Regions from separate parts of the Streptomyces sp. NPDC051364 genome, predicted to be linked through region 1. Evidence: riboswitches for the same ligand, from Rfam matches in the RefSeq annotation. Region 1 holds a riboswitch; each other region holds the start of a gene.

Evidence for each region. Region 1 has a riboswitch for cobalamin ahead of cobN (cobaltochelatase subunit CobN). Riboswitches for the same ligand answer to the same signal wherever they lie in the genome.
Region 2: it holds a riboswitch for cobalamin, as region 1 does, so the genes downstream of both, metE (5-methyltetrahydropteroyltriglutamate--homocysteine S-methyltransferase) here and cobN (cobaltochelatase subunit CobN) in region 1, are expected to answer to the same signal.
Region 3: it holds a riboswitch for cobalamin, as region 1 does, so the genes downstream of both, AB0M76_RS02245 (CbtB-domain containing protein) here and cobN (cobaltochelatase subunit CobN) in region 1, are expected to answer to the same signal.

The regions. Positions count from the first base shown of each region.
Region 1 covers NZ_JBFBAH010000002.1:47,542-54,243, forward strand. Annotated here, with positions in the region: gene cobN (cobaltochelatase subunit CobN) at 1-1,656, opposite strand, end outside; cobalamin riboswitch at 1,689-1,830, opposite strand; gene cobG (precorrin-3B synthase) at 2,025-3,326, shown strand; gene AB0M76_RS04115 (precorrin-8X methylmutase) at 3,323-3,970, shown strand; gene AB0M76_RS04120 (precorrin-2 C(20)-methyltransferase) at 3,967-5,478, shown strand; gene AB0M76_RS04125 (cobalt-precorrin-6A reductase) at 5,648-6,502, opposite strand; gene cobM (precorrin-4 C(11)-methyltransferase) at 6,492-6,702, opposite strand, start outside.
Region 2 covers NZ_JBFBAH010000022.1:101,917-108,618, reverse strand. Annotated here, with positions in the region: gene AB0M76_RS32175 (serine hydrolase) at 1-602, opposite strand, end outside; gene AB0M76_RS32170 (LysR family transcriptional regulator) at 599-1,567, opposite strand; gene AB0M76_RS32165 (PHB depolymerase family esterase) at 1,654-2,691, shown strand; gene AB0M76_RS32160 (3-hydroxybutyrate dehydrogenase) at 2,804-3,562, shown strand; gene AB0M76_RS32155 (HAD family acid phosphatase) at 3,678-4,361, shown strand; cobalamin riboswitch at 4,506-4,724, shown strand; gene metE (5-methyltetrahydropteroyltriglutamate--homocysteine S-methyltransferase) at 4,878-6,702, shown strand, end outside.
Region 3 covers NZ_JBFBAH010000001.1:456,820-463,521, forward strand. Annotated here, with positions in the region: gene AB0M76_RS02200 (FUSC family protein) at 1-232, opposite strand, end outside; gene AB0M76_RS02205 (hypothetical protein) at 342-1,169, opposite strand; gene AB0M76_RS02210 (hypothetical protein) at 1,374-1,778, shown strand; gene AB0M76_RS02215 (hypothetical protein) at 1,842-2,024, opposite strand; gene AB0M76_RS02220 (hypothetical protein) at 2,083-2,457, opposite strand; gene AB0M76_RS02225 (class F sortase) at 2,613-3,194, opposite strand; gene AB0M76_RS02230 (hypothetical protein) at 3,441-4,085, opposite strand; gene AB0M76_RS02235 (hypothetical protein) at 4,134-4,379, opposite strand; gene AB0M76_RS02240 (CbtA family protein) at 4,401-5,156, opposite strand; gene AB0M76_RS02245 (CbtB-domain containing protein) at 5,187-5,399, opposite strand; cobalamin riboswitch at 5,436-5,585, opposite strand; gene AB0M76_RS02250 (histidine phosphatase family protein) at 5,620-6,042, shown strand; gene pucL (factor-independent urate hydroxylase) at 6,139-6,702, opposite strand, start outside.

The DNA of each region.
Region 1 (6,702 bases):
CAGGTCGCCGAGCGCGGCGTCGGGCGCGCAGGCCGCCGACAGGCCGGCGTTCTTGCCCGGCAGCCACTCCAGGTTGCCGTGCTTGCCCAGGTGGATCATCGCGTCGGCGCCGAAGCCGCCGTCCTCGGCGCGCGCCTGGATCCAGCGGTAAGCGGCCAGGTAGTGGTGCGACGGCGGCAGGTCCGGGTCGTGGTAGATCGCGATCGGGTTCTCGCCGAAACCGCGCGGCGGCTGGATCAGGATGAGCAGGTTCCCGCGGCGCAGGGCCGCGAGGACGATGTCGCCCTCCGGGTTGGCGGAGCGGTCCACGAACATGTTGCCCGGGGCCTCGCCCCAGTGCTGCTCCACGCTGCCCCGCAGCTCGGCGGGGAGCTCGGCGAACCACCGCTTGTAGTCGGCGGCCGGGATGCGGACCGGGTTGCGGGCCAGCTGCTCCTCGGTCAGCCAGTCCTGGTCGTGGCCGCCGGCCTCGATCAGGGCGCGGATCAGCTCGTCGCCGTCGCCGGAGACCAGGCCCGGGATCTCCTCGACGGGGCCGAAGTCGTAGCCGCCCGCGATGAGGGTGCGCAGCAGCTCCACGGCGCTGGCCGGGGTGTCGAGGCCGACCGCGTTGCCGATGCGGGAGTGCTTGGTGGGGTACGCGGAGAGGACGAGCGCGAGCTTCTTGTCGCGCCGCTCGATGTGCCGGAGGCGGGCGTGCCGGACGGCGATGCCGGCGACGCGGGCAGCGCGCTCGGGGTCGGCCACGTAGGCGGGCAGGCCGTCCTCGTCGAGCTCCTTGAAGGAGAACGGGACGGTGATCAGACGGCCGTCGAACTCGGGCACGGCGACCTGCGTCGCGGCGTCGAGCGGGGACAGGCCCTCGTCGCTCTCCTCCCAGGCGCTGCGCGAGCCGGTCAGGCACAGGGCCTGCAGGATCGGGACGCCGAGCGCGGCCAGCGCGCCCGCGTCCCACGACTCGTCGTCGCCGCCCGCCGAGGCGGTGGCGGGCTTGGTGCCGCCGGCCGCGAGGACGGTGGTGACGACCGCGTCAGCCGACTCCAGCGCGGCGATCAGGTCCGGCTCCGGAGCGCGCAGGGAGGACACGTAGAGGGGGAGCGCCTGGGCGTCCTGGGCCTCGATCGCATCGCACAGGGCGTGCACGAAGGCGGTGTTGCCGCTCATCTGGTGGGCGCGGTAGTACAGCACGGCGATCCGCGGACCCTCGGTGGTCCCGGGCGTGCGCTCCAGCGGGCCCCAGGTCGGCGCGGCGGCCGGCGGCTCGAAGCCGTGGCCGGTGAGCAGCACGGTGTCGGAGAGGAACCGGGCCAGCTGGTCCAGGTTGGCGGGGCCGCCGTGGGCGAGGTAGCCGTGCGCCTCGGCCGCGATGCCGATCGGGACCGTGGAGGCCTCCATCAGCTGGGCGTCCGGGGCCTGTTCGCCGGTCAGGACCACCACCGGGCGGGTCTGGGCCGGCGCCAGGAGCAGGTCGAGGCCGTCCTGCCAGGCGCGCAGGCCGCCGAGGAGGCGTACGACGACCAGGTCGACGCCGTCGAGCAGCCCGGGCAGGTCGTCGAGGGGAAGGCGGGACGGGTTCGCGAACCGGTACGGCACGGGGCCGTCCGCGGCGCGGGCGCTGAGCAGATCGGTGTCGGACGTCGACAGCAGCAGGATCATGCGGCGGCAGGCCTTCCTCGGGGTTTCCGCGCCCCGGGCAGTGAGGACAGCGGGAGTTCCTGACTCACCCGGCGGATTGCTCTGCAGGGTTCACAGTGGCGGGACCGCGCCGGATTCGCACCGGGCTTCCTCCCGGCGGGCCATGTGGCTCCGCCGCTGGTCATCTTAGGTGGCGATCTCCCTGACCGGGAGTGGGGGTGGCCCGCGCCCGGGCGCCCGACCGGCGGACCCGCCCCCGCCCCCCGACCCCCCGCGCGCCCCCCCCGCTCCGCGGAGCGCCGAGCCCGCCCGCGCACCACCGCTGCGCGGAGGGGTGGGTGGTGACGGCCACAGGTCGGGGCGGGGGAATCGTGGGTATGCTCGCCGCCATGCCGCCCCAGCCCCCCTCCGCCGCATCGCGGGACGAACCCGTCATACGCGACCGCGGTGACGCCTGCCCCGGTGCGCTGCGGCTGCACGCCGCGGACGACGGGTTCCTGGCCCGGGTCCGGGTACCCGGCGGGATGCTCGACGCGGACGCGGCCTCGCTGCTGGCCGATGCCGCGGAGCGGCTCGGCGACGGGCACATCGACCTCACCTCCCGCGGCAATGCGCAACTGCGCGGCCTCGGGGCGGGCTGCGGCGGCGAACTGCAGTCCGTGCTCGTCCGCGCCGGCCTGCTGCCCGCGCCCACCCACGAGCGCGTCCGCAACATCGTCGCCTCGCCGCTGACCGGCCTCGACCGGCGCGGCCTGCCCGACGTGGCGCCCTGGGTCGCAGAGCTGGACCGGCTGCTGTGCACGAGCGCGCCCGCGGCCGGGCTGTCCGGCCGCTTCCTGTTCGCCCTCGACGACGGCCGCGGCGACGTCACCTCCCTCGCCGCGGACGTGAACCTGGTCGCCCGGGACGCCGACCGAACCCTGCTGTGGACGGCCGATCCGGCGGACGCCCTGCTCGTGGCCGCGGCCGACGCGCCCCGGGCCGCCCTCGTGGCCGCCGCGTACTTCCTCGACGCCGTCCGGGAAGCCGGTACCCGGGCCTGGCGGGTTGCCGAGCTGCCCGCCGAACATGCCCTGCTCTCCGGTGAGTTGGGTGTGCGGCTGGCCGCCGCCGGGATCGAGGCCGCCCTCGTACGGGAAGACGCCCGGCGCTCCCCGGCCCCTGAGCCCGGCATCGTCGAAGGGCCCCACGGCACCGCCGCGCTCAGCGTCCTCGCACCGCTGGGCCGCCTGACCACCGCGCAGTGGCGCCTGCTGGCCGGCCTCACGGGCCGCATCCGCCTGACCCCCTGGCGCGGCATCGTCGTCCCCGGCCTGCCCGCCCGCGCCGCAGCACAAGAGCTGGCCGCCCTCGCCGAGGCCGGGCTGGTCACCGCCCCTGACGACCCCTGGCGGTCCGTCACCGCCTGTACCGGACGCCCCGGTTGCGCCAAATCCCTCGCGGACGTACGCGCCGACGCGCGCGCCGCCGTCACCCGTGCGACCGGCCCCCTGCCCGTGCACTGGTCCGGGTGCGAACGCCGGTGTGGGCACCCCCGCGGTACCGCGTGGGTGGACGTGGTCGCCACACCCACGGGCTACGACCTCTCTGCGGCCGGCCGCACCCCGCGCCGCGGCCTCCAGACCTCCGAACTTCCCGCGGCCCTCGCGGACGCACGCCGCACCACCTCCCACGACGCAGCGAAGAAATGAGCGAGTACACAGTGTTCGAGTACGAGAAGGACGGCGCGGCGATCTACCGCCAGTCCTTTGCCACGATCCGCGCCGAGGCGGACCTCTCCGGGCTGCCCGCCTCCGTCGCCCAGGTCGCGGTACGCATGATTCACGCCTGCGGAATGACCGACCTGCCCCAGGACCTCGGCTACACCCCCGACGTCGTGCTGCGCGCGCGTGCCGCCCTGACCGCCGGCGCGCCGATCCTCTGCGACGTGCAGATGGTCGCCAGCGGGGTCACCCGCAAGCGGCTGCCCGCCGACAACGAGGTGATCTGCACCCTCTCCGACCCGGCCGTGCCCGCCCTCGCCGCGAAGATGGGCACCACGCGCAGCGCCGCCGCCCTCGAAGTCTGGCGCGACCGCGGCCTGCTGGAGGGCTCCGTGATCGCCGTCGGCAACGCGCCGACCGCGCTGTTCCGGCTGCTCGAGATGATCGAGGAGGGCGCCCCGCGCCCCGCCGCCGTCATCGGCGTCCCGGTCGGCTTCATCGGCGCCGCCGAGTCCAAGGACGCGCTCGCCGCCCACGTCTCCGGCCTCGACCACCTGATCGTGCGCGGCCGGCGCGGCGGCAGCGCCATCGCGGCCGCCGCCGTCAACGCGATCGCGAGCGAGGAAGAATGAGCAGCGCAGCCAGCACCGCAGCCCGCACCGGAAAGCTGTACGGCGTCGGGCTCGGCCCCGGCGACCCCTCCCTGATGACCCTCCGGGCCGTCCAGGTCATCGCCGAGGCCGATGTCGTCGCGTACCACAGCGCCCGCCACGGCCGCTCGATCGCCCGCTCGATCGCCGCCGAGCACCTGCGCGCGGACCACGTCGAGGAGCCGCTGGTCTATCCGGTCACCACCGAGACCACCGACCACCCAGGCGGCTACCAGGGGGCGATGGAGGAGTTCTACGAGGAGTCCGCCGCCCGGCTGGCCGCGCACCTGGAGGCCGGCCGGACCGTCGCCGTGCTCGCCGAGGGAGACCCGCTCTTCTACGGCTCGTACATGCACATGCACAAGCGGCTCGCCGACCGCTACGAGGCCGAGGTGATCCCCGGGGTGACGTCGGTGAGCGCCGCCGCCGCCCGGCTCGGCACCCCGCTCGTCGAGGGCGAGGAGGTGCTGACGATCCTGCCCGGCACCCTGCCGGAGGAGGAGCTCACCGCCCGCCTCGCCGCCACGGACTCCGCGGTCGTGATGAAGCTCGGCCGCACCTTCCCCGCCGTGCGCCGGGCCATGGAGGGCAGCGGGCGGCTGGCGGAGGCCCGGTACGTCGAGCGCGCCACCATGGCGGGCGAGCGGACCGGCGTCCTCGCCGACACCGACCCCGACAGCGTCCCGTACTTCGCCGTCGCCGTCGTGCCCAGCCGCATCGGCAACCCTGGCAGCGTGCCGTCCGGGCCCGGCGGGGTCGCCGTCGTCGGCACCGGACCGGCCGGGCCGCTCTGGCTCACCCCCGAGACCCGGCGGGCGCTGGCCGACGCCGAGGTGCTCGTCGGGTACACCACGTACCTGGACCGCGTACCCGTCAAGCCGGGCCAGATCCGGCACGGCTCCGACAACAAGGTCGAGTCGGAGCGCGCCGAGTTCGCGCTCGACCTCGCCCGCCGCGGCAAGCGGGTCGTCGTGGTCTCCGGTGGCGACCCGGGCGTCTTCGCCATGGCCACCGCCGTCCTGGAGGTCGCGGGGCAGCCGGAGTACAAGGACGTGCCCGTACGGGTCCTGCCGGGGGTGACCGCCGCCAACGCGGCAGCCGCCGCGGCCGGGGCCCCGCTCGGCCACGACTACGCCACGATCTCCCTGTCGGACCGGCTCAAGCCGTGGGAGGTCATCGCGGAGCGGCTGCGCGCCGCCGCCGCAGCCGACTTGGTGCTCGCCCTGTACAACCCGGGCTCGCGCAGCCGGACCTGGCAGGTCGCCCAGGCCAAGGAGCTGCTGCTGGAGCTGCGTTCGCCGCAGACACCGGTTGTGGTCGCGCGGGACGTGGGCGGTCCGCAGCAGTCGGTCCGCATCCTCGAGCTCGGCGAACTGGAGCCGTCCGAGGTGGACATGCGCACGATCCTGCTGATCGGATCCTCGCAGACCCAGGTCACGGAGCGGCCGGACGGCTCCCGGGTGACGTGGACCCCGCGCCGCTACCCGTGACCGGGTGAGGAGGTGACGTGAGGTTCGGGCTTTCGCGTTGAGTGGCCGCCGTGCCGCGGCTTACGGGAGCGTACGAAGGGCGTACGCGGGGCGCACAGGGCGGGGCGGGCGCGGCGCGGGGCCGACGCGCCCGCCGGCCCTCGCCGGGCCGGCGGCGGCGTAGGTGTGGTCAGCCGTGCAGCAGCCAGTGCCGGACGGCCTCGACCGAGGAGGTCTCCCGCACGCCCTGCGGGACCGGGGGGCGGCGGACGACGACCACCGGGATCCCGGCCTCGCGGGCCGCGGTGAGCTTGGGGGCGGTGGCGGAGCCCCCGCTGTCCTTGGTGACCAGGACGTCGATCCGGTGCCGGGCCAGCAGCTCCCGCTCGTCGTCCAGGCCGAACGGGCCGCGGGCGAGCAGGACTTCGAGGCGCGGCGGCACGGGCGCTTGCGGCGGGTCCACCGAACGCACCAGGAACCAGGTGTCGGCAAGGTGCGCGAACGTGTGCAGGCCCATCCGGCCGGTGGTCAGGAAGACCCGGCTGCCGAGGTCCGCCACCACCGCGGCCGCCCCGGAGAGGGAATCGGCGAAATGCCAGTCGTCCCCGGGGACGGGACTCCACCCGGGGCGGCGCAGCGCGACCAGCGGAACGCCCGAAAGCGCCGCCGCCTCTGCGGCGTTGAAGCTCATCCGCTCCGCGAACGGGTGCGTGGCGTCGACCAGGTGGGTCACCCGGTGGGCGGCGATCCAGGCCGCCAGGCCCGCCGCGCCGCCGAAGCCGCCGATCCGTGTCTCGCCCGGCGGCAGCACCGGTGCCGAGACCCGCCCGGCGAGCGAGGTGGTCACCCGCAGCGGGGCGTGCGGCGCCGTACCGGAGCCCGGGGCGACATCCGGCACGGCGCCCGAGGCGGTACCCCGGCCGGCGCCGGCACGGATGCCGGAGCCCGCCTCCGTCCCCGTGGCGGCCAGCGCACCGGCGAGGCGCCGGGCCTCGGTCGTGCCGCCCAGGATCAGCACATGGGCCCGCACTCCGTCAGCAGACATGCCGGTCGCGCTCGGGGGAGTACAGGTGGCTGTCGCGGAACTGCTCGGCGCCGAGCGTACGGCCCACGATGATCACCGCGGTGCGGACCAGGCCCGCCTCCTTCACCTGCGCCGCGATGTCGGCCAGCGTGCCGCGCAGGATCAGCTCGTCGGGGCGGCTGGCCATGGCCACGACCGCCACCGGGCACTCGGCCCCGTAG
Region 2 (6,702 bases), on a different contig from region 1:
TGTTCGGGGATGCAGGCCTCGTCGCGCCAGACGGCGCCGAGCAGCCGGGTCATGTCGCGGGGCGTGCTGCGGTTGCTGTGGGCCGGGTCGAGGGCGCGGAGCCGGGCGATGACGTGCGGATCGACGAGGGCTTGGGCGCCTGCGGGCCCTGCGTCCTCCCGGACGGTGGCGAAGAGCGAGCGGAAGGTGTGGACGGCGAGGGTACGGGTGAGGCCGAGCCGGGCCGTGGCCTCGTTGACGCCGTCGATGCCTATGCGCGAGAGGAGCAGGTCCGCGGCGGCGTTGTCGCTGAGGGCCGTCATCAGGTACGCGGCGTCGCGCAGGGACATGCGCACGGGATCCAGCATCGCGGCCAGTCCGGTGGGGCCGGCGGTGCGGTCGCCCGGCGGGCACTCGACCTGTTCGCCGAGGTCCACCCGGCCGGCCGCGGCGCGCTGGTGGAGGGCGACGAGCAGGCAGAGCTTGTGCACGCTGGCGGTGACGACCGGCTGGTCCGCGCCGGCGTCGATCTCCGTACCGGAATCGATGTCGACGGCGTGCAGCCGGCCGGTGACGCCGGCTTCGGCGAAGGCTGCGCGAATGCGGTGGAGGGTGTGGTTCACAGCCAGTACTCCGCTGCCGGGCGCAGGTGGAGCGGCCGTGCGGGTACGTCGGCGGTCACCGCCGCAGTGTTCCACAGGGCGCGGGTGGTCGCTTCGGTGAAGGCTCCGACGGCGGCGTCGCCGCGGCCCAGCGGCCAGGCGACGCTGTGCCGCCAGGCCAGCGGGGAGCCGGCGAGGGGCCGCCAGACGATGTCCGCGTGCGGGCCCGCGGCATCGGCCGACCCGGTGTCGCGCGGGGCGAAGGCCACGGCGTTCGCGGAGAGGACGAGGCCGCGGACGAAGCTGGGGCCGCGGCCCTGCCGGACGGTGGCGGGGGTGTAGCCGCCCCGGGCGCAGGTGTTCAGTACGTCGTCGTGCAGGGCGGGGGCCTCCGCACGCGGGAAGAGGACCAGGCCGTATCCGGTGAGGGCGGCGAGGGGTACCTCGTCCAGTGCGGCGGCCGGGGCCTCGCGGGGCAGCAGCACGCCGAGTTCGCGGCGCAGGACCGGCCCGAGCTCCAGCCCGGCGAGGTCGCAGGGGTGCCGGACGAGCCCGACGTCCAGCTCGCGGGAGGCGAACCGGGCCAGCTGCTCGGCGGTGGACAGCTCGTGCAGCTCCAGCTCCACGCCGGGGTGGTGCTGCCGGAAGGCGGCCAGGATCGCGGCGATGGCCTCGCCGGCGAGGTCGGGCGGCAGCGCGGCGCGCAGGAGTCCGCTCTCGCCGTCGCGGATGCGGCGGGCGGTGGCCGCGAGGGCGTCCGCACGGGCGAGCAGCAAGCGGGCCTCCTCCAGCAGCATCGCGCCCGCCGCGGTGATCGTCACCTGGCGGCTGGTGCGTTCGAAGAGCCGGACGCCGAGCTCGCGCTCCAGGCGCTGGATGCGCTGGGACATGGGTGGTTGGGCCATGCCGAGCAGCTCGGCGGCACGGCCGAAATGTCTTTCTTCTGCAACAGCCACGAAGCACTGCAGATGCCGGATCAGGTCCACGGCCAGCAACGATATCGGAGATTGATTGATCCGAGATCGATATGGATCTTGGACGGAGACCCGGCGTCGGTGTTGTGCTCACGGGCATGTCCTCGAACTCCTCGAATTTCTCCACCTCGTTGCCGTCCCCCCACCGCGCCCACCGCCTCCGGCGCACCGCCGCGGTGGGCGCGGTGGCCCTCGGCCTCGCGCTGGCCGCCGCGCTCACCGGCTGCGCGGCGGACTCGCGGCCGCCCGCGGCGGCCGGGCCGACCGTGAGCCTGAACGCGTCCGCGTCCGCGTCCGCCCCCGCCGTCGACAGCCGGGAGCGGCTGACCGTCGACGGCGGCACCCGGGAGTACCTGCTGCACCGCCCCGCCGCGGAGGGCGGCGGACCCCGTCCGCTCCTCATCGCCTTCCACGGGCGCGGCGCCGACGCCGAGCACCTGCGGAAGCAGAGCGGACTGGACGGGGCCGCCGAGGCTCGCGGCATGCTCCTCGTGTACCCCGAGGCCCTGGGCAAGGCCTGGGGCGCCGGCACCGCTCCCACCGGGCAGCGGCCGGATCCGGACGCCGATGTCCGGTTCACCGAGGCACTGATCGCCGAGCTCGTGCGCACCGGCCGGGCCGACCCGCACCGGGTCTACGTCGCCGGGTTCTCCAACGGCGGCTCCATGGCCCTGCGGATGGCCGCGCAGCGTCCGGACCTGGTCGCGGGCGCGGCCTCGGTCTCCGGTGAACTGCCCACCGGGGCCGCCGCCGTGAAGCCCACCGGGCCGGTCCCCGTACTGATCGTCTACGGGGCCGAGGACCCCGTACGGCCCCTGGCCGGCCTGCCCAGTCCCGGGCCGGCCGGTCCCGGGGAGGAACCCATCACTGCGACCATGTCCGCCCGGGCGAGCGCGGAGGCGTTCGCCACCGCAGCCGGGGCGGGCGGTCCGGCCGAGGAGGGCAAGCCCGGCTACGACTCCGCCACCTGGCAGCCCGGCCCCGCGGGGGCAGCCGTACGGCTGCTCGTCATGCACGGCGCGGGCCACACCTGGCCCGGCTCGGCCGCTGCGCCGCCCGCAGGCTTCGGCCCCGTCAGCACCGCACTGGATGCGAGCAGCACCCTGCTCGACTTCCTTTCCCCGCAGCGGCGTTGACGGCAGGCATCGCCTCAGAGCGACGCGCATGGCGGCGCACACCACACGAGGGTCCCGGAGTGTGGTGTGCGCCGCCATGGGCGCGGCTGCCCGCCCTCCCTACTGTTCAGCCATGACGAGCCAACTTCCTTTCCTGCGGGAGCGCGTCGCGCTGGTGACCGGCGGCGGCAGCGGCATCGGCCGGGCCTGCGCGATCGCCCTGGCCGAGGCGGGCGCCACCGTGCACGTGGTCGACATCGGCGAGGAATCGGCCCGGAGCGTCGCCGCACTGGTCGGCGGGCAGGCGCACGTGGCCGACCTCGCCGACCCGGCCGCGATAGAGGGGCTGCCCGCCGCGGTGGACATCCTGGTCAACAGCGCCGGCCTGCAACACGTCGCCCCCATCACGGACTTCCCGGCCGAGCGCTTCGCCCGGATCCAGCAGGTGATGGTCACCGCGCCGTTCCTGCTGCTGCGCCACGTGCTGCCGCACATGTACGCGGCCGGCTGGGGCCGGGTGGTCAACATCTCCAGCGTCCACGGGCTGCGCGCGAGCGCCTACAAGTCCGCCTACGTCGCCGCCAAGCACGGCCTGGAGGGGCTGAGCAAGGTCACCGCGCTCGAGGGCGCCCCGTACGGCGTGACCAGCAACTGCATCAGCCCCGGCTACGTGCGTACGCCCCTGGTCGAGGCCCAGATCGAGCAGCAGGCGGCCGCGCACGGCATCGGCCCCGGCGACGTGCTGTCCGAGGTGCTGCTCAACCGGTCCGCGATCAAGCGCCTGATCGAGCCCGAGGAGGTCGCCGCGGCCGCGGTGTGGCTGTGCGGGCCCCATGCCGGGTACCTCACCGGAACCTCGCTCCCCCTCGACGGAGGGTGGACCGCCACGTGAAGCGGGACGGCCACCAAAAATTAACTACCGGTCAGTAGACAGGGAGGGCGGGCATGCGGATTCTGGCCCCGTACATGTCATTTCGGCCAATGAAGCCCATGAGGAGCGCCCCCACATGCGCAGCACCCACGCCCGCATCCGCACGCTCGGAACCGCCACCGGCACGGCCGCGGCCACCGTCGTCCTGATGCTGGCCCCTGCCGCCTCCGCCCAAGCCGCCCCGGTCCCCACCCCGGCCCCGGCTGCCGCCCCGGCCGCGGCGACGGCCTCCGCGCCCGGCGGCAACGCGCTCATCCGCGGTATCGACTACGGCACCTGGAAGCGCGATGTCGCCGCCGTCATGGCCACGGCCCGCCCGTACGTCGAGCAGCGCATCGCCCAGTCGCCCGCCGGCGAGAAGCCCGCGATCGTCCTCGACATCGACAACTCCTCGCTGGAGACGGACTTCCACTGGTTCTGGACGTTCCCGACCCCGGCGATCTCCGAGGTCCGCGACCTGACCGGGTACGCGAACGAGCGCGGCGTCGCCATCATCTTCGTCACCGCCCGACCGGGGATCATCCACTCCCTCACCGAGCACAACCTCAAGGCGGTCGGCTACCCCGTCTCGGACCTGTACGTCCGGGACCTGCCCGATCTCTTCAGCGAGGTCAGCACCTACAAGACGGCCAAGCGCGCCGAGATCGAGGCCCGCGGCTACACGATCATCGCCAACATCGGCAACAACAACAGCGATCTGGTCGGCGGGCACGCGGAGCGCACCTTCAAGCTGCCGGACTACGACGGCAAGCTCTCTTAGTCGCTTTTCGGCCCCGCTGCCAAGGGTCCCCGCCGCCGGCCGCCTGCACACAGAGGCGGCCGGCGGCGGCGCACCGGGGGGCGGGGCGTCTCATTGCCGTGTCCGCATGGTGATCACACCTGTCCGCCGCCCGGCGGCTGCCCTTAGGCTGACTCCGCAGCTGGTTCGCCCCGTCCTCCAGGCGGGATGCGTCGCAAGAGGGAACCCGGTGGGAATCCGGGACTGCCCCGCAGCGGTGAGCGGGAACGACCGCCGTCATACGCACTGGGCCCGGACGGGTCTGGGAAGCGACGGCCAGTAGGAGTCTCGTACGACGAGACGTGCCCGCGAGTCCGAAGACCTGCCCGTTGCCCGCACGCGACCGTTCGCGTGCGGTGATCCCGGTGACTTCGTGGGCGGGTCGGCGTGCACATTCAGGCGGGCACAGGTGGTCCGTCCGGTTCGTCACTCCTTCGCCCCGGTTTCCCCGGGATCCGTCGCAAGACGCGCACACGCATGCTCGCGAAGGAGAGTCACGTGACAACCGAGTCCGCTGCCACGGCCGTACGCGCCACCGTGTACGGATACCCCCGCCAGGGGCCGAACCGGGAACTGAAGAAGGCCGTCGAGGGCTACTGGAACGGCCGCGTCGGCGCCGCCGCCCTCCGGGAGACCGCCCGCGAACTGCGCCGGAGCGCCTGGCAGCAGCTGGCAGATGCCGGAATCCACGAGGTCCCGACCGGCGACTTCTCGTACTACGACCACGTACTGGACACCAGTCTCATGGTCGGCGCCGTCCCCGCCCGCCACCGCGCCGCCGTCGAGGCCGACCCTCTGGACGGGTACTTCGCGATGGCCCGCGGCACGCAGGATGTGGCGCCGCTGGAGATGACCAAGTGGTTCGACACCAACTACCACTTCCTCGTCCCGGAGTTGGGGCCGGACACCGTCTTCACCGCCGACCCCGCCAAGCAGGTGGCGGAACTGCGCGAAGCCCTTGCGCTCGGGCACCGCGCCCGGCCCGTCCTGCTGGGACCGGTCACGTACCTGCTGCTGGCCAAGCCCGCCCCCGGCGTCTGCGACGACTTCGTGCCGCTCACGCTGCTGGACCGGCTGCTGCCCGTGTACGCCCAGGTGCTGGCCGAGCTGCGCGCGGCCGGGGCCGAGTGGGTGCAGCTCGACGAGCCCGCCCTGGTCCAGGACCGCACCCCCGCCGAGCTGAACGTCGCCACCCGCACCTACCGGGAGCTCGGCGCCCTGACGGAGCGCCCGAAACTGCTCGTCGCCTCGTACTTCGACCGGCTGGGCGAGGCCCTGCCCGTCCTCGCCAAGGCCCCCGTCGAAGGCCTGGCGCTCGATTTCACCGGGGCCGCCGCCGCGAACCTGGCGGACCTCGCCGCGGTGGGCGGGCTGCCGGGCAAGCGCCTCGTCGCCGGCGTGGTCGACGGCCGCAACATCTGGATCAACGACCTCCAGAAGTCGCTGACCACCCTGGGCACCCTGCTCGTCCTCGCCGGCCGGGTCGACGTCGCCGCGTCCTGCTCGCTGCTGCACGTCCCGCTGGACGCCGCCGTCGAACGCGACATCGACCTGCAGATCCGCCGCTGGCTGGCCTTCGCCCGGCAGAAGACCGCCGAGATCGCCACCCTCGCCCGCGGCCTCGGCCAGGGGCCCGCCTCGATCGCGGCCGAACTCGCCGCCAACCGCGCCGACCTGGCCTCCCGTTCGAACTCCCCGCTCACCTGCGACCCCGCGGTACGGACCCGTACGGCGGCGATCGGCGAAGCCGATGCCCGCCGTGCCCAGCCGTACGCCGAACGCTCCGCCGCCCAGCGCGCCCTCCTGGGCCTGCCGCTGCTGCCGACCACGACCATCGGCTCCTTCCCGCAGACCGCCGAACTCCGCACCGCCCGCGCCGACCTGCGCTCGGGCCGGATCGGCACGGCCGGCTACGAGGAGCGCATCGAGGACGAGATCCGCGAGGTCATCGCCTTCCAGGAGAAGGCCGGCATCGACGTCCTCGTGCACGGCGAGCCAGAACGCAACGACATGGTGCAGTACTTCGCGGAGCAGCTCACCGGGTACCTGGCCACCCGGCACGGCTGGGTCCAGTCGTACGGCACCCGTTACGTCCGCCCGCCCGTCCTGGCCGGGGACATCTCCCGTCCCGATCCGATGACCGTGCGCTGGACGACGTACGCCCAGGCGCAGACGGCCCGGCCGGTCAAGGGCATGCTGACCGGCCCGGTCACCATGCTCGCGTGGTCCTTCGTACGGGACGACCAGCCGCTCGGGGACACGGCACGGCAGGTGGCGCTCGCCCTGCGCGACGAGGTCGGGGACCTGGAGGCCGCGGGCACTT
Region 3 (6,702 bases), on a different contig from region 1:
CGCCGATGACCCCGGACAGGGCGCCCATCGAGACGAGGGCCCCGTACTCGGGCTCGTTCAGGGCGAAGCCGACGGCGAGCGGGGCGGCCATCGCGACGCCGGCTCGCGCGGCCGCGGCCCAGGGGATCGGGGCGGTGCTCGGCCGCAGTCCCTTGAGCAGCCAGGCGGGCGGAGCCAGCGGACGGTGCCGGGATCGCCCGGAAGGTATCTGTTCGGTGCGTTCGGTGCTCATTCAGCTTCCGTGCGGCCGCTCGTGAATCGGTTCTTCTGCGCTGTTCCGTGGTCTTGCGTTCTTCTTGCGTTCTTCTGGGGCGGTCTGAGTGCGTTGGTACCTTCCGAGCTTATGGGGTGCGACGCAGCCGGCCCGTCAACCAGGCGGCAAGAGCGCCGGCGAGCCCGATCGCCAGAATCACCCAGGCGGTGGTGCGCAGGAACGCGGTGAGCGCGTCGTACACCGCCGCAGCGGCCGCCCGGTCGATGTCGGCCGGCAGGTCGTCCAGTGTGAGCCGGCGGCAGACGGCCACCGCGATCCACAGCAGGACGGCGCCGACGGCGACTCCCAGACTGGTGGCGATCACGGCGCGGCGCCGGTGGACGGCGACGCCGATCGCCGCCGCGGCCAGCACCACGGTCAGCACGGGAAGCCAGATGCCGGCGATCTGCAGCATGCGGAAGCCCTTCCTGAGCGCGCCGAGATTGTCGTACTCCATGACTTTCACCGAGACGTGGGTCACGGGGATGCGGTCGGCGAACGGCACCCCGTCGGCGACGAGTTCCCCTTTGATCTGCTCGATAACGGGCGCGAGGTCGATGGTGACGGCGTCGCCGTCGCCGGTGGTGAGGGCCTGGAGGAAGGCGGCGTGCGCGGCGCGGTTGGCCGCGTCCCAGGCGGTGCGGTAGGCGGGGGTGCCGGCGAAGGAGCGCAGGGCCTCGCCGAGCAGTGCGTCGACCCCGCCCTGGAAGGGGCCGGCGTCGATCTGCCCGGCGAGGGCGCGGCTCGCCTGGGTGACGACGACGCCCTGGACGGCCGCGTTCTCGGCCAGCGGGGACATGGCGGCGGTGTACCGGTCGGCGTTGCCCAGCTCGCGGTCGGCCCAGTACGCGACGGCGCCGGCGGGCACGAGGACGGTCACGAGGACGATGAGTACCGCCGAGAGGAAGGTGCGCACGTCACCAGGGAAAGCCGGGACGGTGCGGGGCGCGAGCGGTGCTGCTGCGGGCGGGTGGCGGGCGTTCGGACGGGGGCCGGTGGTGCCGCCGCGGCGCGTGGCACGCCGTGGCGGTACACGGCCGCTGATCCACCGATCCGCTGATCCACTTGCCGGTCGGGGGCGGCGGGTGTGCCCTGGATGATGGGAGAGAGGAGCCCTGTCATGGCACATGCGGCACCCACCGCCCCGAGGCGGCACTTGCAGGCGACCGGCATGGACGAAGCGAGCAAGGGCCAGCTGACGCGGGCGCTGCTCCTCGGACTGGTCTACGGCGTCTGGGCGGCCTTCATGCAGCGCCAGACGGGACCGGTCGATGCGGGCAACGTCTTCTACGGAATCCTGTGCGGCGCCGTCTTCGCCGCCATCATGTTCACCCTCGCCCGCGTCGGCCCCCGGCTGAAGCGGGAGGTGCACGCCGCGGCGTACGGCGTCTTCGCCGGCATCGCCGTGGGCTACCTGAACAGCCTCACCGACCACTCGGTCCTCCGCTCGAGCTGGATCGGCCTGATCACCGGCGTCGGTGTCGGACTGGTGGCGTTCTACCGCTTCTACGAACGCGAGGCCTGAGCCGGAGGCAGAGGCAGGCGCCGGTCCCCGTACGGGAACCGGCGCCTGCCCGTATTCCGGGGGTCAGTCCTCGGGCGAGGACTCGGAGCCGGTGGCGGAGGTGGCCACCGCGGCCACGGAGGCGGCGGGGGCGGGGGTGTCCTCGCCATCGGTCCCACGGCTCGGCGGCTTCGCGGCCGGCGGGGTGTAGCGGGTGACCTCGGCGCGGAGCATGGCGTTCAGGGCGGCGTACGGGTCGATGGGCATGCCGGAACCTCACCGTGTTCAGGGGGTGTGTGGGGGTACGCGCTGCTGCTCGGCCCGCTCAGCAGCGCAGGACCACACCCCGCACCGTCCCCGCGGACGGCACTGGCCCGGCCGTCCCGAACGAGTCGGCGCGCATCGCCTGACCGGTCTGTTTCACGTGAAACACCGGCCGCGGCAGCTGCCGTACACCCGGCAGTCCGCGCACGACCAGGCGTACGGCGGGCCGCACTTCGGGATCCGTGGCCGGATCGGACTCCCCCTCGACGGGGGCGCCCGGCTCGCTCGGCGCGCCGGACCCGGTGCGCTCGAGGGCGGCGGCCGCCGCTGCGGCCGTCGTGACGGGGGGACCGGACGCGAACAGGCACAGCAGCACGACACAGGCCGCCGAAAGGGCCCTGGCCAGTGCCGTGCGTGCATGCCGTGTCCCGCTCATGCGAGGGGTCTGCCCCGATACGCCGGGTGACTCCCCGACCGGACCGCAGAAGCCCCCGACCGGGGGACGAAGACACCCCCCTCGGATGACAGGAAGCCGAGGCGGCTGCCGGTGCGCGGGGCGGTCGGGGGCGGTCGGGGGCGGTGCCGGCGGGGTCAGCCGGTGCGGTGGCGGCCGGTCAGCCGCGCCAGGACCGTGGTCTCACCGCTGACCAGCCGCAGTTGGGCCCGCCCGGGCCGCTGGCCGCGACCGCTGAAACCGCCGGGCGAGACACGGTCGACGGTGAAGACGGCGGTACGGCCGTCCGCGCGCGCGATCTCGACGGTCAGCCCGCGTCGCAGCTCGGCGAGGTGCAGGTCGGCGGCCGTGACCACGGCGGTGCCGACCGAGCCCGGGGCCGGGGTGTCGTGGTCCCAGGAGGCCTCGTCCCCGTCCCCGCCCAGCGGCAGGTCGACCCCCAGACTCGGGATGTGCAGCCGCAGCGGTCGTGCGGCCCGCAGCGGTGTGATGCCGGCGGCCCGCGCGGGTCGGGGCCCCTTGGCTGCGGCGTGCTGTCCGGAGTGCTCCAGCTGCTCGACGAGTCGGCGGTGACCGGACAGGCCCAGGGCCCGCGAGGGCAGCGCGTCGGCGGCGGTGGCGGCGGTGGGCCGCGCGCCCTCGGTGCTGCGCAACATCCCTATGCCGGTGCCCAGCAGAGCCACTGTCAGCACGCCGACCACCCACTTGGCGCGGGGCATGGAATTCCCTCCTGGTCCGATCCCCCCGGCTCCGGCGGCCGGGTCTCCTGAGAGCAGTGGAACCCCTCGCTGCCCGTCAGTACCGGTTACAACGCCGAAGACTGACGCGACGTCACAGGCGTGTCGACACTCCGCCCCGGACGTCTTCCCAGCTGGTGACGGGTGCACCGCCCCTGTCCCGAGGATTGCGCCGGATACGGCCGAACGAGTGCACCACGCACCGCGCACGGGTGGACGGCAGACCGGCTACTGCGGCCGCGCAGCGCCGTCGGGGTCGTTGAGGATCAGCTCGGCCAACCTCAGCAGACGCCGGAAGTGCGTGCATGCCGCGTCGTGCGGGGATGGCAGCGAGGCCCAGCGGCGCAATTCCGGCAGACACTCCTCGACCGCATCCAGCCGGTACCGGTCCAGACGGCCGCCGGCCATCAGGTACAAGAGGACGTGCCCGCACACCACGATGTCGAGGCCGGCCGCCCCGGTGGCCCCCGGCGGCAGTTCGGGAACCGGCCCGGCGTGAGCGCGCCAGAGCCGGGCGACCTCGTGGACCGCCGCCCGATGCCCGTCGGGCCCGGGCCAGCGGGGCCCCCGAAAGAACTCCGTGTCGGCGGCCGAGGGACGCTGCCGGTGCAGGATCCGCTTCTCCTCGCGCCGCCGCTCGGCGAACGCGGCCCGCTCGGCAATCCCCGCGTCCCGGCTCGACTCGAGCTTCTTCAGCGCCCGCAGCAGCGCGTCCCCGTCCCGGTCCAGGTCCCCGACGGTGCCGAGGTAGGACCAGGTCGCCTGGAACCCGAAGGGCTTGAACAGGACGACGGCGCTGCGCAATGCGCTCCGCCGGCGGGCGTGCGGCAGCGTGTGGTCCCGCACCCGGCGGGCGTACACGCTGAAGCTCATGGACCCGACCCTGTGAGTCCGGGGCGGCGCACCCGGGGCCGGGGAGGGTCAGACGAGGACGAAAACGATCGCCGCCGCCCCCATGAGGGCGGCGGCGAGGTGGATGGCCGGGTGGCCGTAGTCGCCGAACCAGAGGTGGCGGGCCAGGCCGCCGAGGGCGGCCAGGGCCGTGATGATGCCGACCTGGGCCAGCAGCGTGGCGGCGGTGAAAGGGGCCAGGAGCAGCAGAACGGTGTTGAGCCAGAACGGGACGGCGCCCGTCCAGCCGCGCCATTCCCAGATCGCCGTCTGCATGTACTACCGGCCCCCTCATCGTCAGCTCGCGGGCTGTACAGCCTCCTGGGGTGCGGCGGCCGGGGCAAGGGCCCGTTCGGCAAGAAAACCGAAGGCCAGGCCGAAAGTCGTCCACATCGCGACCTGGATGGCCACGGTCGCGAGGCGGAACTGCCAGATCAGGGCGGCCGGGAAGTCCGCCGGGACCTCGTTGATGCCGGGCAGGGCCGCGTAGGCGATGGCGACCACCGCGACGAAGCCGACCGAGGCGACGATCGAGGCGTTCCAGTTCCCGAGCTTGGGCGCCAGGCGCCGGCCCAGGATGAGCGCGCCCGCCGACAGCAGCGCGCTCAACGCGATCATCAGGATGTAGAGGGTGGTCCTCCGGACGACGGTGTCGGGGTCCCCGACGGCCGGCGGGTTGGACGGGTACTTGAGGAACGGCACCAGGTTGAAGGCGACGAACAGGCCGCCCGAGACCAGCAGGGCCGTGGCCCGAGGGCCGAAGCGGCCGATCCGGCCCAGGGCGTAGCAGAACACGAGCGCGGCGATCCCGCCGAGCGCGATCCCGTACAGGAGCGTGCCGGTGCCAAGGCCTGCCGTGGCCTGGAGGGCCCGGCTGACCGGGGCCGCCTCCTCGCCGTGCTCGTGGGCGGCGTGGCCCGCCTCCTCGATGGCGATCGCCGCGTCGACCTTGGCCTCACCGAGGACGTACGCGACGAGGAACGCCGCCACGCCGGCGAGCAGTCCGGCCAGCATGCCCCGCACCAGCAGGACGCGGGGGGAGATGGAGTTCATGGTTCGGTTCTTCCCTTGCCGAGGCGGAGATCAGTGGCAGGGGAAGCCGAGGAGGTGGCGACCGTCGTGCATCCACTCGTGGACGGTGTCGCCCTCGAAGAGCGCGGTGGCGCCCTGCTCGGCACCGACGAGGTAGAGCAGGACCAGCATCAGGACGCCGACGAACAGGGCCCAGGGGGCGAGCGCGGAGAGCGAGATCGGGGTGACGGCAGGGGCCGTCGTGGGCACGGCGGAGTGAGCCATGGCAGAACCTCCAGAGGGAACACGCGTCCCGGTCAGTGGTGCTAGCGACGACATGGCGGGTCTGACTTCTCCTCCCCCTCCGGGAGGATTCACAGTGGCGCGACCGTGCCGGATTTTCACCGGTACTTCCGTCATACCGTCGTCTTTTTTAGGTTGTCGTCCGAGACCGTACCGCGTTTACGCTCCCCTTATGAAGAGCGACGTAGTACGAGTTCAGTTCGTGAGACGTCCATTCGAGGACGCCTCACGACAGGTGCGCTTCGGCCACGGCGACCCCTGCCCGCAGTACGCGGGCCTGCAGGGCCCGGACACGGGGGAGTGGGCCGGGCGGACCCTGGACGAGGTCGCCGCCGAGGATCCGGCCGCCGTCCGGAGCTGGCTGGCGGACCCCGACTACGCGCCGCCCGGCGGGGAGTCCGTCACCGCGCTGATCGCCCGCGTCGGCGCCGCCCTCGCCGCCCTGCCCACCGGCACGCATCGCGCCGTGGTCGACCAGGCCGTCGTCCGGGCGGCCGTCGTGTCCGCGCTGGAGCTGCCGGCCGCCGCTTTCTGGCGCCTCGACGTACGGCCGGACACGGTGACCAGCCTCACCGGGCGGCTGGGGCGGTGGAACCTTCAGCTCGGACAGCCGGTCGGGAAGTAGCCGGAGCAGAACGGGCCGCAGGCAGCAGAACGGCCCGGACCCCGCGACGCGGTCCGGGCCGAACGTATGCGGGAGCCGTTACGCGACTTACGCGACTCAGGCGACGATCCAGTCGCTCGTCGCGATCACCGGCTGCACGCCGTCGCGGTGCACGGTGCCCTCGATCAGGCCGTACATCCGGTCCGCCGCGAAGTAGACCTCGTTGTCGTTCTTGAGGCCGAAGGGCTCCAGGTCGACGAGGAAGTGGTGCTTGTTGGGGAGGTTCAGGCGTACCTCGTTGACCCGCGGGCAGTGGTCGAGCACCCGCTCGGCCATCTGGTTGAGGGTCTGCTGCAGCGAGTACGAGTAGGTCTCGGCGAACGCTTCCAGCATGTTCTTGCGGACCTTCTTGTACGACTGGTCCCAGTCGTACGCGGAGTCGTCCGCGGCCAGCGCCGAGTGCGCCCAGCGCGCGGTGACCTTGGTCGCCAGGATGCGGTCGTACGCCTCCTTGAGCGTCGTGTACTTGTCCTTGATGTAGCCGTGGAACTCGGAGTTGGTCGAGTTCATCACCGTCAGGTCCTTCAGACCCGAGATGACCTGCAGGCCGGTCGTCTCGCTGTACGTGATCTGCGCGGTGCGCACCTCCTGGCCCTTGCGGACGAAGGAGTGCTGCTCCTT